DNA from 3 places in the Amycolatopsis japonica genome. Region 2 is predicted to be linked to each of the others. Evidence: riboswitches for the same ligand, from Rfam matches in the RefSeq annotation. Region 2 holds a riboswitch; each other region holds the start of a gene.

Region 1 (4,262 bases), 3.9 Mb from region 2:
CGGCCACGGTGGTAGCGCCGGACGGCCTGCTCGTCGACCGCCCCGCCGGCGTCCGCGACGAGCTGGGTCGCCGCCGACGACAGCTCGCGCAGATCCGAGCCGACGGCGTCGATCAACGCCAGCACGGCCGCACCGTCGATCTTCCCGCCGACCCGGCGGACCTCGTTGCGGACAAAGGATTCCCGCTCGGCGGCCTTGGTCAGCTTCGGGCACTCGACTACCTCCGCGCCCGCCTTCTTCAAGGCGGCTGGAAGCCCTTTCGCGGCCTTGCTCCGGCCGCCTCCGCTGTGCACGACGACGAGCACGATGCCGTCGGCGGGCGCCTTGACGTAGGCCATCACCCCGTCGGCGAGTTCCTGCGAGATGTCGTGCGCGGATTCGAGGACGATCACCCTGCCCTCGGCGAACAGCGAGGGGCTGACCATTTCCGCGAGCGCCGGGACTGTGAGGTCCGACACCCGGATCCGGGTGAGATCCGCCGTCGGGTCGGCCGCTTTGGCCGCGTCCGAAGCACTGCGGACCGCACGTTCGATCAGCAGCTCTTCCTCACCGAGAACCAGGACCAGCGGCGATGGGGCGGAAGCTTGCGTCGTCACGGTGACGATCCTGCCACTCCTCCTCTCGTGTGCTTTGTCCGGTGATGTGTTCCGGGCACGGTGGCCCCACCTGAGGCTCATGTCGTACGGTGTTGGCGAGGCGACGCGATGACACGCGTGCCGACAATCGAATACCGCTCATCCAGAGGGGCAGAGGGAACGGCCCGATGAAGCCCCGGCAACCGGCGTCAGCCTGTCATCCCGCGATCGCGGGATAGCTGACGAACACGGTGCCAATTCCGGCCCGCCACCGGCGGGGCAGATGAGGAAAGGAACCTCGCGATGACCGCAACCCTCGGCACGACCTCCACCACCAAGACCCCGGATCTCGGACCGGCCGTCGAACTGGTGTCGAAGGAAGAGGGACACCGGCAGCCGCTCGCCCCCGAATTCGTTTCCGCCGAGGACTTCTCGCCGCTCGAGGTCGCCTACGACTTCGGCCGCGTGCGCCGCGAGGACATCGAAGCCGGGCCGAAGAACATCTGGCGCTACAAGAAGCTCCTTCCCGTTCCGTCGAACGTCGAAGAGATCCCCAACACCGAACCCGGCGCCACCCGGCTCATCCAGGCCGACAGGCTCGCGAAAGCCTTGGGCGTCAAGAAGGTCTGGGTCAAGGACGACACCGGGAACCCCACCCACTCGTTCAAGGACCGCGTGGTCGCCGTCGCGCTGGCCGCCGCCCGCGAATTCGGGTTCGACGTGCTGGCCTGTCCGTCGACCGGCAACCTGGCCAACGCCGTCGCCGCCGCGGCGGCCCGCGCGGGCTGGCGGTCGGTCGTCCTGATCCCGAAGACCCTCGAACGCGCCAAGATCCTCACCACCGCCGTGTACGACGGTGACCTGATCGCGGTCGACGGCAACTACGACGACGTGAACCGGCTCGCCACCCAGCTCGCCGCCGAGCAGGAGAGCTGGGCGTTCGTCAATGTGAACGTCCGGCCCTACTACTCGGAAGGTTCCAAGACGCTGGCCTTCGAGGTCGCCGAACAGCTCGGCTGGCGGCTTCCCTCCCAGATCGTGGTGCCGATCGCCTCCGGTTCCCAGCTCACCAAGGTGGACAAGGGTTTCCGCGAGTTCGGTCAGCTCGGCCTCGTCGACGAGACGCCGTACAAGGTGTTCGGCGCGCAGGCCACCGGCTGCTCCCCCGTCTCGGCGGCCTTCCGCGCCGGGCACGACGTCGTCCAGCCGGTCAAGCCGGACACGATCGCCCGGTCGCTGGCGATCGGGAACCCCGCAGACGGTCCCTACGTCCTCGACGTGGTCAACCGCACCGGTGGCGCGATCGAAGACGTCACTGACGAAGAGGTCGTCGAGGGCATTCGGCTGCTCGCCCGCACCGAGGGCATCTTCACCGAGACCGCGGGCGGCGTGACCGTCGCGACGGCCAAGAAGCTCATCGAGACCGGCAAGCTCAACCCGGACGAGGAGATCGTCCTGCTGATCACCGGCGACGGCCTCAAGACCCTCGACGCCGTCGAGGACAAGATCGGCCCGAAGGCCACCGTCAGCGCCTCGGCCGACGCGGTCCGCGAAGCTCTGGGTATCTAAAAGCTCGGGCATCTGAGTTTCGCGCGGCCCGCCTCAGGAACGAGGCGGGCCGCGGGGCTCACCCCGGCGTACCAGGGCGAGGCCTCGCCCGTCCGCGACCACCGCGGTGTCGCCGTCCGTGTCCGTCCTGGCGACCGCCGCGCCGACGGCCACCAGACTGTCCAAAGTGGACTTGTTCGGATGACCGTAGGTGTTTCCGGCACCGACGCTCACCAATGCGGCCCGCGGTGCGACGGCGTTGAGGAAATCCGGTGCCGTGTAACGACTTCCGTGATGCGGGACCTTCAAGATCTCGGCACGCAGATCGGCACCCTCGGCCATCAGGTCGGACTGCGCGGCGAGCTCGATGTCGCCTGTCAGCAGCAACCGGCCCGCCGGGGTCCCGGCGCGCAGGACGACCGAACCGTTGTTGATCACCGTGCCATCCTGTTCACGGACCGAGCGCCGGGTGACATAGCGCGGCCCCAGCACGTCGAGTGACAACGCCTGCCATTCCAGCCGTTGTCCGATCTCCAGCTCCAGCAAGGGAATTCCGCGCCGCGCCGTCTCGTCCGCGACCTGCTGCCACGCCCAGGCCGGGGCCCGTCCCGGGCCGACGGCGACCGCTCCGATCGACCGGCCCTCGAAGACGGATCCGAGACCGCCGATGTGGTCGGCGTGCAGATGACTCAGCACGATCAGCGGCACGCGGTCCACGCCGAGCCTGCTCAGGCATTCGTCCACCGGTCCCGGTTCCGGCCCGGTGTCGACCAGGACCGCCCTGCCCTGCTCACCTGTGGCGAGGACGACGGCATCGCCCTGTCCGACGTCACAGGCGACGGCGTTCCATGCCGGCGGTGGCCACGCCGGTGCCAGCACCCGCACCGGTACGAAGACGACCAGCCCGGTGGCCAACGCGATCGCCAGCAGGATCCGGCCGTGCCGCAACCGGATGACGACGAGCAGCACGGCGAGCAGTCCGGCCGCCAAAAGCCCGCCCCACCAGCCATCCGGCCAGTCCACGACGGCTCCCGGGGCCCGGGCGCCGTGGCGGGCCACGGTGATGAGCCAGCTCGCCTCGGGTTCGGTCAACCGGACCAGCAGCCGGCCCGCCGACGGCCACCACGGTCCGACGGCGGTGGCGAGCACGCCGAACACGGTGGCCGGGGCGACCACCGGTGCGGCGAGCACGTTGGTCAGCACCGAGACGAGACTGACCGATCCCGCCATGCCCGCGATGACCGGCGCCGTCATCACGAACGCGGCCAGCGGGATGGCCAGGCCCTCGGCGTAGCCGGCCGGAACACCGCGTCCGACCAGCCACTCCGCCCATTTCGGCGCCAGCAGTACGAGCCCGGCCGTGGCGAGCACCGAAAGCGCGAACCCGAAGTCGGCGGCCATCGCCGGATCCGCCACCACGAGCCCGGCCACCGCGAACGCCAGCGCGGGCAGCGCCGAACCCCTGCGCCCCAGTGCCAGCGCCAGCAGCCCGACCGCCCCCATCACCCCGGCGCGGAGCACGCTGGGCGCGGGCCCGGCGAGGACCACGAACCCGGCCAGCCCCACGGCGGCCGCGGTGGCGGAAGTCCGCGGCCCGACCCGGAGCACTCTCAGCAGCAGGAGGATCGAGCCGCAGACGATCGCCACGTTCCCACCGCTCACGGCCATCAGGTGGGACATGCCGGAGTCGGTGAACTCGTGTTCCACCCTCGGGGAGAGCGTGCTCGTGTCCCCCACGACCAGTCCGGGCACGAGACCGGCCTCTTCCTCCGGGAGGACGGCGCAAAGCTCCCGGAGCCCGGTGCGCAGCGATTCCGCGGCTCGCTGCCACCAGGGCGCCGGTCCGGCGTCCGACGGCGGGCCTCGCACCGAGAGGACCGCGACAGTCAATTCGGCCCCCTTCGCCGGCGCGAGCCGCCCGGAGGCGGTGACCTGCTGCCCGGGCAGCAGGTCCTTCCACCCCTCGGCGGGAGCGAGCAGGAGGATCCGGCCGGCCGAATCCACCGCCCGCTCACCCGTCACCGCGGCGTCCACCGTCGCGGCGACGACCACCAGGCGGGTGCCCGCCCGGCGATCGGCGTATCCGGCACCGCGGACCGGACGTGGCCGCTCGGTGACCACCACCCTCGTGGTGGCGTC
Region 2 (4,262 bases):
CGCGCTCATTCGGTCGCCGCCTTCTTCTTGTCCTTTGTGGATGTTCCGTCGTAGTCCTTGCCCAGCAAGGAAAGGATCACGATGAGCACGCCGCCGACGCAGATCGCGGAGTCGGCGACGTTGAAGATCGCCCAGCCCTGCCCGTTCGGCGCGAAGGCGGAGATCATGTCGACCACGTGCCCCTGCAGCGGGCCGGGGGCGCGGAAGATGCGGTCGGTCAGGTTGCCGAGCGCGCCGGCCAGCACCAGGCCGAGGCCGATCGCCCAGCCGACCGAGCGCAGCCGCCGCGACAGCCAGACGATGGCGATCACGACGGCGATCGCGACCAGCGCGAGCACCCAGGTCAGCCCGGTCGCCATCGAGAAGGCGGCACCGGGGTTGCGCACCAGCTGGAAGTACACGAGCCCGCCGAGGAACTCGACCGGCTGCTTGCCCTCGAGCGTGGACACGGCGATCTGCTTGGTGAGGAGGTCGATCCCCCACAGCACCGCGGCGACGACGAACACCACGGCGACGCGCTTCTTGGGCAGCGGCGGCGATGGTGGCGCGGTTTCGGGCTCTGTACTCACTCCCCCATTGTCCACTGAGCGGGTTCAGGCCTCCTCGGCGGCCGCCTTCGGCCTGCTCAGCAGGGCCGCGAACGCCCCGGCGAGCGCGACCAGCGACGACAGCACCAGCGCGAGCTGTCCTTGCGGCGGCACGACCGCGCAGACCACGAACGCCGCCGCCACGACGAGCACCAGCACACTGCGTTCCAGCCAGGCCAGCAGCACCAGGCCGACCGTCAGCAGGATCGCGCTCCGGGTGTCGCCGTCGAGTTCGAATTCCCAGTAGCCGACCAGGTCGGCCAGCGCGATGGCGACCAGTCCGCCGACCGCGATCGCGGCGACCTTCCACCACGGCATGGTCTTCGTCCGAAGGGCGTAGAACAGCACCGTGCCGAGGTAGACCGCGAACACGGCGAACAGCCAGTTGTCCATCCTGCCGATGGCCCCGGCCGAAACCGCGGTCAGGGGCGTCCCCGCGCTCTGGACGGAGCCGAACATGCCGCCGTCCCCGTTGGGCACGTAGGCGAACCACCCTTCGGACCGGCGCGAGCCGACGGACAGGGCCACCACGGCCAGCTGGGCGAATCCCAGCAGCGCCAGCGGAAACCAGTAACGCGGTCGCTCGTTCCCCATGCGGGGTGAGGGTAGTGGGTCAGGCGCAGAACGGGGGCAGTTCGCGCGGATCGTTTTCCGGCACCCAGCGGCCTTCCGGCTTCTCGTACTGCCAGCGCGCGCCGCGGGCGACGATCTGGCGCAGCGCCAGGACGATCCGGTCCACGTGTTCGGTCGTGCTGCCCAGGCCGAGGCTCACGCGCACGGCCTGCTGGCCCGTCGAACCGGCGACGGCGATCAGCCGTTTGGTCGCCACGTGCGCGCAGAACGCGCCGTCCCGCACGCCGATGCCGTACTCCGCGGAAAGGACCGCGGCGAGCCAGCCAGGGTCGAAGCCGTCGACGACGAAGCTGAGCGTGCCGACGCGGTCGACCGGCGCGTCGAACAGCCGCAGTTCGGCGAAGCCGGGGATGGCGGCGAGACCGCGACGCAGCCGCGCCAGCAGTTCCTCTTCGTGGGCGACGACGCCGTCCCAGTTCGCGGCCAGCGTCTCGCAGGCGACACCGAGCGCGTAGACGCCGACAGTGTTGGGGGAACCGGCTTCGTGCCGCTCAGGTCCGGAATTCCAGACCACGGAGTCACGGCTGACGAGCTTCGTCGCTCCGCCGCCGGCGAGGTACGGCTGGGCCGCGCGCAGCCAGTCGGCGCGGCCGATCAGCGCGCCGGCACCGAAAGGCGCGTACAGCTTGTGGCCCGACAGCGCGACGTAGTCGACGTCCAGTTCGCGCACCGAGATCTTCCGGTGCGGCGCGAGCTGCGCCGCGTCGAGCGCGATCCGGGCGCCGTGCCGCCGCGCGACGGCCGCGATCTCCTTGACCGGCAACAGTTCCCCGGTCACGTTGGACGCGCCGGTGAGCACGACCAGCCGCGGCCCCTGCGGGCAGTCCGCGAGCGCTTCGTCCACAGCGGACACCGCGGCGAGGCGGGTGCGCGGCGTCTCGATCCGGCGAACGTTCGGCCCCTTCCACGGCAGCAGCGCGGCGTGGTGCTCAGTGTCGAACACGACGACCGACGTGTGCTTCGGCAGGCTGCGGGCGAGAAGGTTGAAGGAATCGGTGGTGTTGCGGGTGAACACGACGGTGTCGGTCGATCGAGCGTCGACGAAGTTTCGCAGGATTCCGCGGGTGCGCTCGTAGAGCTTGGTGGAGACCTGCGAGGCGAACCCGGCCCCGCGGTGCACGCTGGCGTACCAGGGCAGGAACTCGTCGACCGCGGCCCGCACCTTGTCCAGACAGGGGGCGCTCGCCGCGTGATCGAGGTTGGCGTAACCGATGTCGCCGCCGGTGACCAGCGGAACCCGCAGACCGGCACCCGCGACCGTCGGGATTTCTTGCGTGGCAACGGTTTCAGCAGGGGTGCCGGTGCGTTCGAGAGCGAGGGTCATCATCATCCTCCGGGCCAGGGGACCCGACGAGGATCCCGCGCTTGCCCGTCGCACCACGCGACGAGCCAGGTCCTCACCCGGGGCACCCCACCGCGGAAGGAGGGTTGCCGGTCAGCTAGCCGGGGCTTGACGCTGACACTCGTGACCTACGGACGAAGTTAGCGGATGGGCGGGCGATCGAGCCAGCCCTCGTCCGCATCTTGAGACGCCGCTCACGTACTCCGCAAGCGGGAAGAGCCGTTGCCCGGCGCCGCGCCGCGCCGGGCAACGGCAGGTCAGACCCGGAAACGGCCGGGCAGTCCGATGGTCGCGCGGGAGGAGACCTCGGTCGCGGTACCCGAGTACTGATCGGTGCCCGCGGTGAACTGCCAGCCGCCGAAGGTCTTGCCGTCGACCGCCTCGCCGTAGGCCTCGGCGACCGTGGTCGAGACCTCGTCGTAGGACTTGCCGTTCCAGTTGCCGGCGCCGACCCCGAAGTCGCGCGAGTCGCCACCCTGGGCGGCGGCCGTGGGCAGGGTCCACAAGGTGAAGTGCACATGGGCGCCGGTGCTGCTGCCACCGCAGGGCAGCGCGTTGCCGGTCCGGCCGAGGGCGTCGCCGGGGGCGACCTTCTGGCCGTCGGTGACCGAAATGTTCTCCATGTGGTAGTACCCGGTGCGCCAGCCGCCGTCGTGGTCGACGGTCACCCAGTCGCCGCCGGAGCAGTGCTGGATCCGGACGGTGCCCGCCAGCGGGGCGCGAACGGTCCTGTCGCCGGGGCTGAAGTCGATGGCGTTCTTCACGCCGGAGTTCCCGTTGTCCGAGTGGATCCCCGCCGAGTAGACCGATTGGCCCGTCTCGAAGGGCAGCCCGAACGCGGGAAAGGCACCGGCCGCCGTGGCCGTCGGGGCGGCGAGAACCACCCCGACGAGTGCCACCGAGGCCCCCAGACCGGCGAACCGCGCAGGAAGTTTCGTCACCTTGCGTACTCCTTACCCCGTGACACTCACCCATTCGATGGAGTCGATTGCGGGGAAAGTAATCCAAAAGGAGTACAGAAGGGAAGAATTTTCTGAGATCAACCGACGAACAGCTGGTGCCGGTACGTGACCTACTGGCCGGATTCGCCCTTCCACCTGGCCAGACGGCCCGCGCGGTCGACGGCCCGCAGGCGTCGTTCGGCCGCGTCACGGGCTTCGGAGGTGGTCACGACGAGTAACTGGTCGCGTTCCTGAAGCCGCGTGTTCTTGTTCGGCGTGAAGCCGGTGCCGTCGCGGACGAGGAGGCTGATCGTCGCCCCCACCGGCAGCCGCAGCTCGGCCAGGTAGACGCCGTGCATCTTCGACCCGGTGTTGATCCGGACTTGCAGGAGTTCCGCGCCCATCTCGTCGAGCGGCGCGGAGTCGACGTCGATCTCGTGCGCTTCGGCGTGCTGGGCCAGCCCGAGCGCTCGCGCGAGCGGGGTCAACGTCGCCCCTTGGAGCAGCGTCAGCACGATGACCAGCACGAACACCGCGTCGACCAGCTCCTGTGCGCCGGGCACCCCGGACGACAGCGGGATCAGCGCGAGCACGATCGGGACCGCACCGCGCAACCCGGCCCACGACAGGAACACCTGTTCTCGCCAGGGGATCTTGAACGGCAGCGCCGACAGGAGCACCGACAACGGGCGCGCCAGCAGCAACACGACCGCTCCCGCGACCAGGCCCTGGACCAGGCTCTCGAAGATCCTGCTCGGC
Region 3 (4,262 bases), 1.6 Mb from region 2:
GACGAGTCGGACACGAACGGGCCGCCCCGGACGGATTTCGTCCTGGGCGGCCCGTTCGTGGAGGAATCAGGCAGCGACACCCTGCGGTCCGCGGACCGGGTGGGTCACGTGGCCGCCGCGCTCGGCGATCCAGGCGAGCGCGGCGTCCGCACGCTCACCGCGGACACCGAGACGGAACCGGCCAACCGGCGTGTCGCCGATCCGGGTCAGGCCACCGCCGATGGTGGCGAGTTCGACGTCGAAGCGACCGGCGGCCTCCGGGAGCAACGCACCGACCGAGGCGAAGCCGACCAGCACGACGTCCACCGCGCGGTCGTACTTCGAGGCCTGCGCACGCCCGGTCTCGATCGCGGGAAGCAGCGCCTGCGCAGTACGGCTGTTCGGGTCGGAGACCAGGTCGAGCACGGTCCCGCGTTCGATGATCGCCCCGGCTTCCAGAACCGCGACGTCGTCGCAGACACGGCGAACCACGCCGGCGTCGGGAGTGGTGAGCAGCACGGTGACTCCGAGCTCGGCACGGGCCCGGTCGAGCACGGTGAGGACCGCGCCGGACTCCTCGGCCTGCACGCCGGCGGTCGGGTCGTCGGCCAAGAGCACGGACGGCCCGGCGGCCAGCGCCTTGGCGATGGCCACTCGGCGCAGCTGCCCTTCGGACAGGTCGCCCGGCCGCTGCCCCGCCCGGGGGGTGAGCCCGACCAGGTCGAGCAGGTTGCCGACCCGGTTGCGCCGCTGCGGCCCGTCGAGACCGAGCTGTTCGAGCGGCGAAGCGATGTTGCCGGCGATGGTGCGCTCGGCGAGCAATTCCGGTTTGGTGCTCACGACACCGACCTGCCGCCGGATCTCGCGCAGACGGCGTCCGTCGAGAGTCCCTGTGTTGAGGCCGTCGAGGCGGACGACGCCACGGTCGGGACGCTCCTGAAGACCGATGCAACGAGCGAGGGTCGACTTGCCGGAGCCGGCCGGGCCGACGACTCCGAACAGCGAGCCCGCTTGGATGTCCACGCTCACATCGCGCAGCGCGACGACGGGATTTCCGTTGAGGGGAAAGGATTTGGACAGGTTTTCGACAGTGATCACGAGAGGCTCCATGCGAATGGGGCGCTGCTTCTTTCGAGCGCGCCGACCGTCACCGAGTGACCGTCCGGAAACGGACGGTTTTCAGAGGTAAGGGAGAAGGACTCAGGCAGTAACGGTGGAGCGTCGACACGCACTTACCGTGCGGCGACCTTCATCGACGACACGTCGCCTGGTCAGCAGGAGCGGGTGGGTGACCCTGTTCATTAGGCAAAGCCTCCATCGGTCCTGGCTGTAGCACCTGCCCTGTGGAGGGTGGTTGCTGCGACTTCGGCGAGCCAGGTCTCTCAGTCGCTCGGGATGGCTCACTGAGTAAAACCGATCCCACTGGATGAAAGCAAGCGCGTAGGCGCAGATCACACGTCTGGTCGCGTCCATAATACAGGATGGGGCGTCCAGATAATGGAACACAGTCAGGCGCCTTCGACTTGCGCCAGGCGCGCTACCTGCTAAGACAACGCCGGCTCATACAGATCGAGAAGGCTTACGCACGTGCCGACGTGGCGCGGCTGACGTTCGCGCGGTGCCGGTCACATCCGAGGCAGGCGATCAACCGGCGACCGCGGCAATCCGCGCGAACTGGTGGACATCCAGCTGTTCACCGCGGGTCTTGGGGTCGATTCCCGCCTTCTCGAGCAGCTCCCCCGCGCGTTCGGCGGAACCGGCCCATGACGCCAACGCGGCACGCAAAGTCTTCCGCCGCTGGGAGAAGGCGGCGTCGACCACCGCGAACAATCGCTCCCGGTCCACGGACGACACCACCTCGCCCCGTTCGAAAGCGACCAGTGCGGAGTCCACGTTCGGAACGGGCCAGAACACCGCGCGAGGCACCGCGGCGACCTTGCGCGCCTTTCCGTACCAAGCGAGCTTGACGCTGGGGACGCCATAAGTCCGGCTCCCCGGGCCGGCCGCCATCCGGTCCGCGACCTCGGTCTGGACCATCACGAGACCGCTGGTCAGCGACGGCAGTTCAGCAAGCAGGTGAAGCACGACCGGAACTGCGACGTTGTACGGCAGGTTCGCGACGAGCGCCGTCGGACGCGCGGGCAGGTCGTCGGACGTGATCCGCAACGCGTCCGCGCCGACGACCGTCAGTCGTTCGGCCCCGCCCCGTTCGGCTGCGGTATCCGGCAATCGCCCAGCCAGCACAGGGTCGATTTCGACCGCGACGACCTCGGCGCCGGTCGCGAGCAGTCCGAGGGTCAACGAGCCGAGGCCCGGCCCGACCTCCAGCACGACGTCGCCTTCACCGACCCCCGAGAGGTCGACGATGCGTCGCACCGTATTGGGGTCGTGCACGAAGTTCTGGCCGAGCTTCTTGGTCGGACGTACGTCCAGCTCGGCCGCCAGCGCCCTGATCTCCGCAGGACCGAGCAGTTCAGTCACCCGACGATCGTAACCAGCCCCGGTGGGCCACGATTGGCCGGTGGACGACGTTGTACTCGAAGGCGAGAAAGTCCGGCTGCGCGACTGGAGGCCCGGCGACCTCCGACCGCTTCGCGACCTACTCGATCCCACGCGGCCCTGGCATGAAACGAACGGGCCCTATTTCGGCACCCCGACCGCGGCGGCGGCCGACTCGACGGCACGCGAACTCACCACGCCCAAGACCGAGCCCGTCGATCCCCGCACCAGCCTCGCCGTATGCGATCTGAAGGACGGCAGGTTGATCGGCAGGGTCAGCTGGTACTGGGAAAGCAGGCAGACCGACTGGCGGCGGATGGGGTTGGCGATCTACGACGAGCGGTACTGGGGCGGCGGATACGGCACTGAGGCCTTGCGCCTGTGGACGACCTATTTGTTCGCTCGCACCGACACGCTCCGCCTGGACTTCGCCACGTTCTCGGGGAACCCGGGGATGATCGCCGTCGGGCGGCGGCTGGGGTTCGTGGAGGAAGGCCGGTTCCGGCGCGCGCGACGCTGGGCCGGAGGCGTGCATGACGCCGTCGTCTATGGGGTGCTCCGCGAGGAGTGGGACCGGATGACCGGATGACCGCGGAGCTGTGATCCCGCCCCCACCATCCGTATGGCGTTTTCGAACCGACACGTATCCCACTCCCGTGTGATCGGCGCAGGTCAGCGCAGGCGGAGCGTAATGATCATCCACCCGATCGATACCGTGCATTCGTTCGAATCTGCCTCGACAATCGAGGGATGACCAGCAAAAACAATCCCAAGGCCTTCCCGCTCAACCTGCCGGAAGGTGACGCCGAACTGCTCCTCGACGAGTTGCAGACACGGCTACGCGAAGGGCGACGTCTGTTCGCCGAAGTCGGCCAGATCCTGGCCGAGATCGAGTCACGTGGGGTCCGAGACCTCTACGGATACAACTCGATCGCCGCCTTCTACGAGCATGTGGCTCGAGTGCCTCGAGCAGAGGCTCAGAGAGTGACCGGCAGAGCGCTCGCGCTCAATTCGAGACGGGCGCGCGACGGCACGACGATCGACCCCGTCGCGCCGTTGACCGGTGAATCGGCCAGCACCGGCGCGTTGGCCGAGGCCGGTATCGACCGGATCGTCACCGTCATGAAGAGGCTGCCGGACCACCTCGACGCGGACGAGCGGCTTGAGGCCGAAAAGGGCCTGGTCGAACTCGCGGGCGTCGCAAGACCGCGCGACGTCACGATGGCGGGCACCGACCTGCTCGCGCGACATGATCCGGATGGGAAGCCCAAAGACGATCCCGAGCCGAAACGTCAGCGAAGCGAATTCTGGTTGCGCCAGAAACGGACCGGCCGCTGGGACATGCGCGGAAACCTCGACCCCGAGACGGGCGCCCGCCTGAACGCGCTCCTGGTGCCGCGTGCGTATCCGGCTCCCGGCGAAGTAGCCGACGACCGTGCGCCCGCGGAGAGACGCGGCGACGCGTTCGCGGAGATCGTCGATCTCGCGGAGGCCGGCCCGGACATCCCCGCGCCCCGGCAGACCGCGGAGCGGGTCACTGAGGAGCCTCAGCCCGCACAGCCCAGCGAGGAACCCGCGAGCCGCCCTAAGCCCACCCAGATGCCGCCACAGGGCCGCCAGAGCCCCTACCGCGGCAGCGGCGAGGGCGTTCAAGAGTCCGCCGCGACTGAACGATCCCGGAATGTCGCTCACCTGCGTCCCCCTCGATGGTGGGCACGACTGTCGAGACCGAGATCCGGGAACGCGGCGCAACCTCATAAGCCTTTAACGGCCTGAAGGCCACC

Evidence for each region. A riboswitch is a leader RNA that binds a small molecule or an ion and turns the genes downstream of it on or off. The one in region 2 is predicted to bind S-adenosylmethionine.
Region 1: another riboswitch for S-adenosylmethionine. It lies ahead of thrC (threonine synthase); the one in region 2 lies ahead of AJAP_RS11365 (aminotransferase class V-fold PLP-dependent enzyme).
Region 3: another riboswitch for S-adenosylmethionine. It lies ahead of AJAP_RS03915 (methionine ABC transporter ATP-binding protein); the one in region 2 lies ahead of AJAP_RS11365 (aminotransferase class V-fold PLP-dependent enzyme).

What each region holds. Positions count from the first base shown of each region.
Region 1 is NZ_CP008953.1:6,258,233-6,262,494, forward strand. Features, by position in the region: gene holA (DNA polymerase III subunit delta) at 1-596, opposite strand, end outside; SAM riboswitch class I at 732-865, shown strand; gene thrC (threonine synthase) at 879-2,144, shown strand; gene AJAP_RS29035 (ComEC/Rec2 family competence protein) at 2,178-4,262, opposite strand, start outside.
Region 2 is NZ_CP008953.1:2,327,517-2,331,778, reverse strand. Features, by position in the region: gene AJAP_RS11380 (RluA family pseudouridine synthase) at 1-9, opposite strand, end outside; gene lspA (signal peptidase II) at 6-569, opposite strand; gene AJAP_RS11370 (hypothetical protein) at 594-1,181, opposite strand; gene AJAP_RS11365 (aminotransferase class V-fold PLP-dependent enzyme) at 1,201-2,544, opposite strand; SAM riboswitch class IV at 2,577-2,691, opposite strand; gene AJAP_RS11360 (M23 family metallopeptidase) at 2,820-3,503, opposite strand; gene AJAP_RS11355 (potassium/proton antiporter) at 3,635-4,262, opposite strand, start outside.
Region 3 is NZ_CP008953.1:774,393-778,654, reverse strand. Features, by position in the region: gene AJAP_RS03915 (methionine ABC transporter ATP-binding protein) at 67-1,077, opposite strand; SAM riboswitch class I at 1,291-1,381, opposite strand; gene rsmA (16S rRNA (adenine(1518)-N(6)/adenine(1519)-N(6))-dimethyltransferase RsmA) at 1,624-2,460, opposite strand; gene AJAP_RS03905 (GNAT family N-acetyltransferase) at 2,501-3,067, shown strand; gene AJAP_RS03900 (DUF222 domain-containing protein) at 3,229-4,254, shown strand.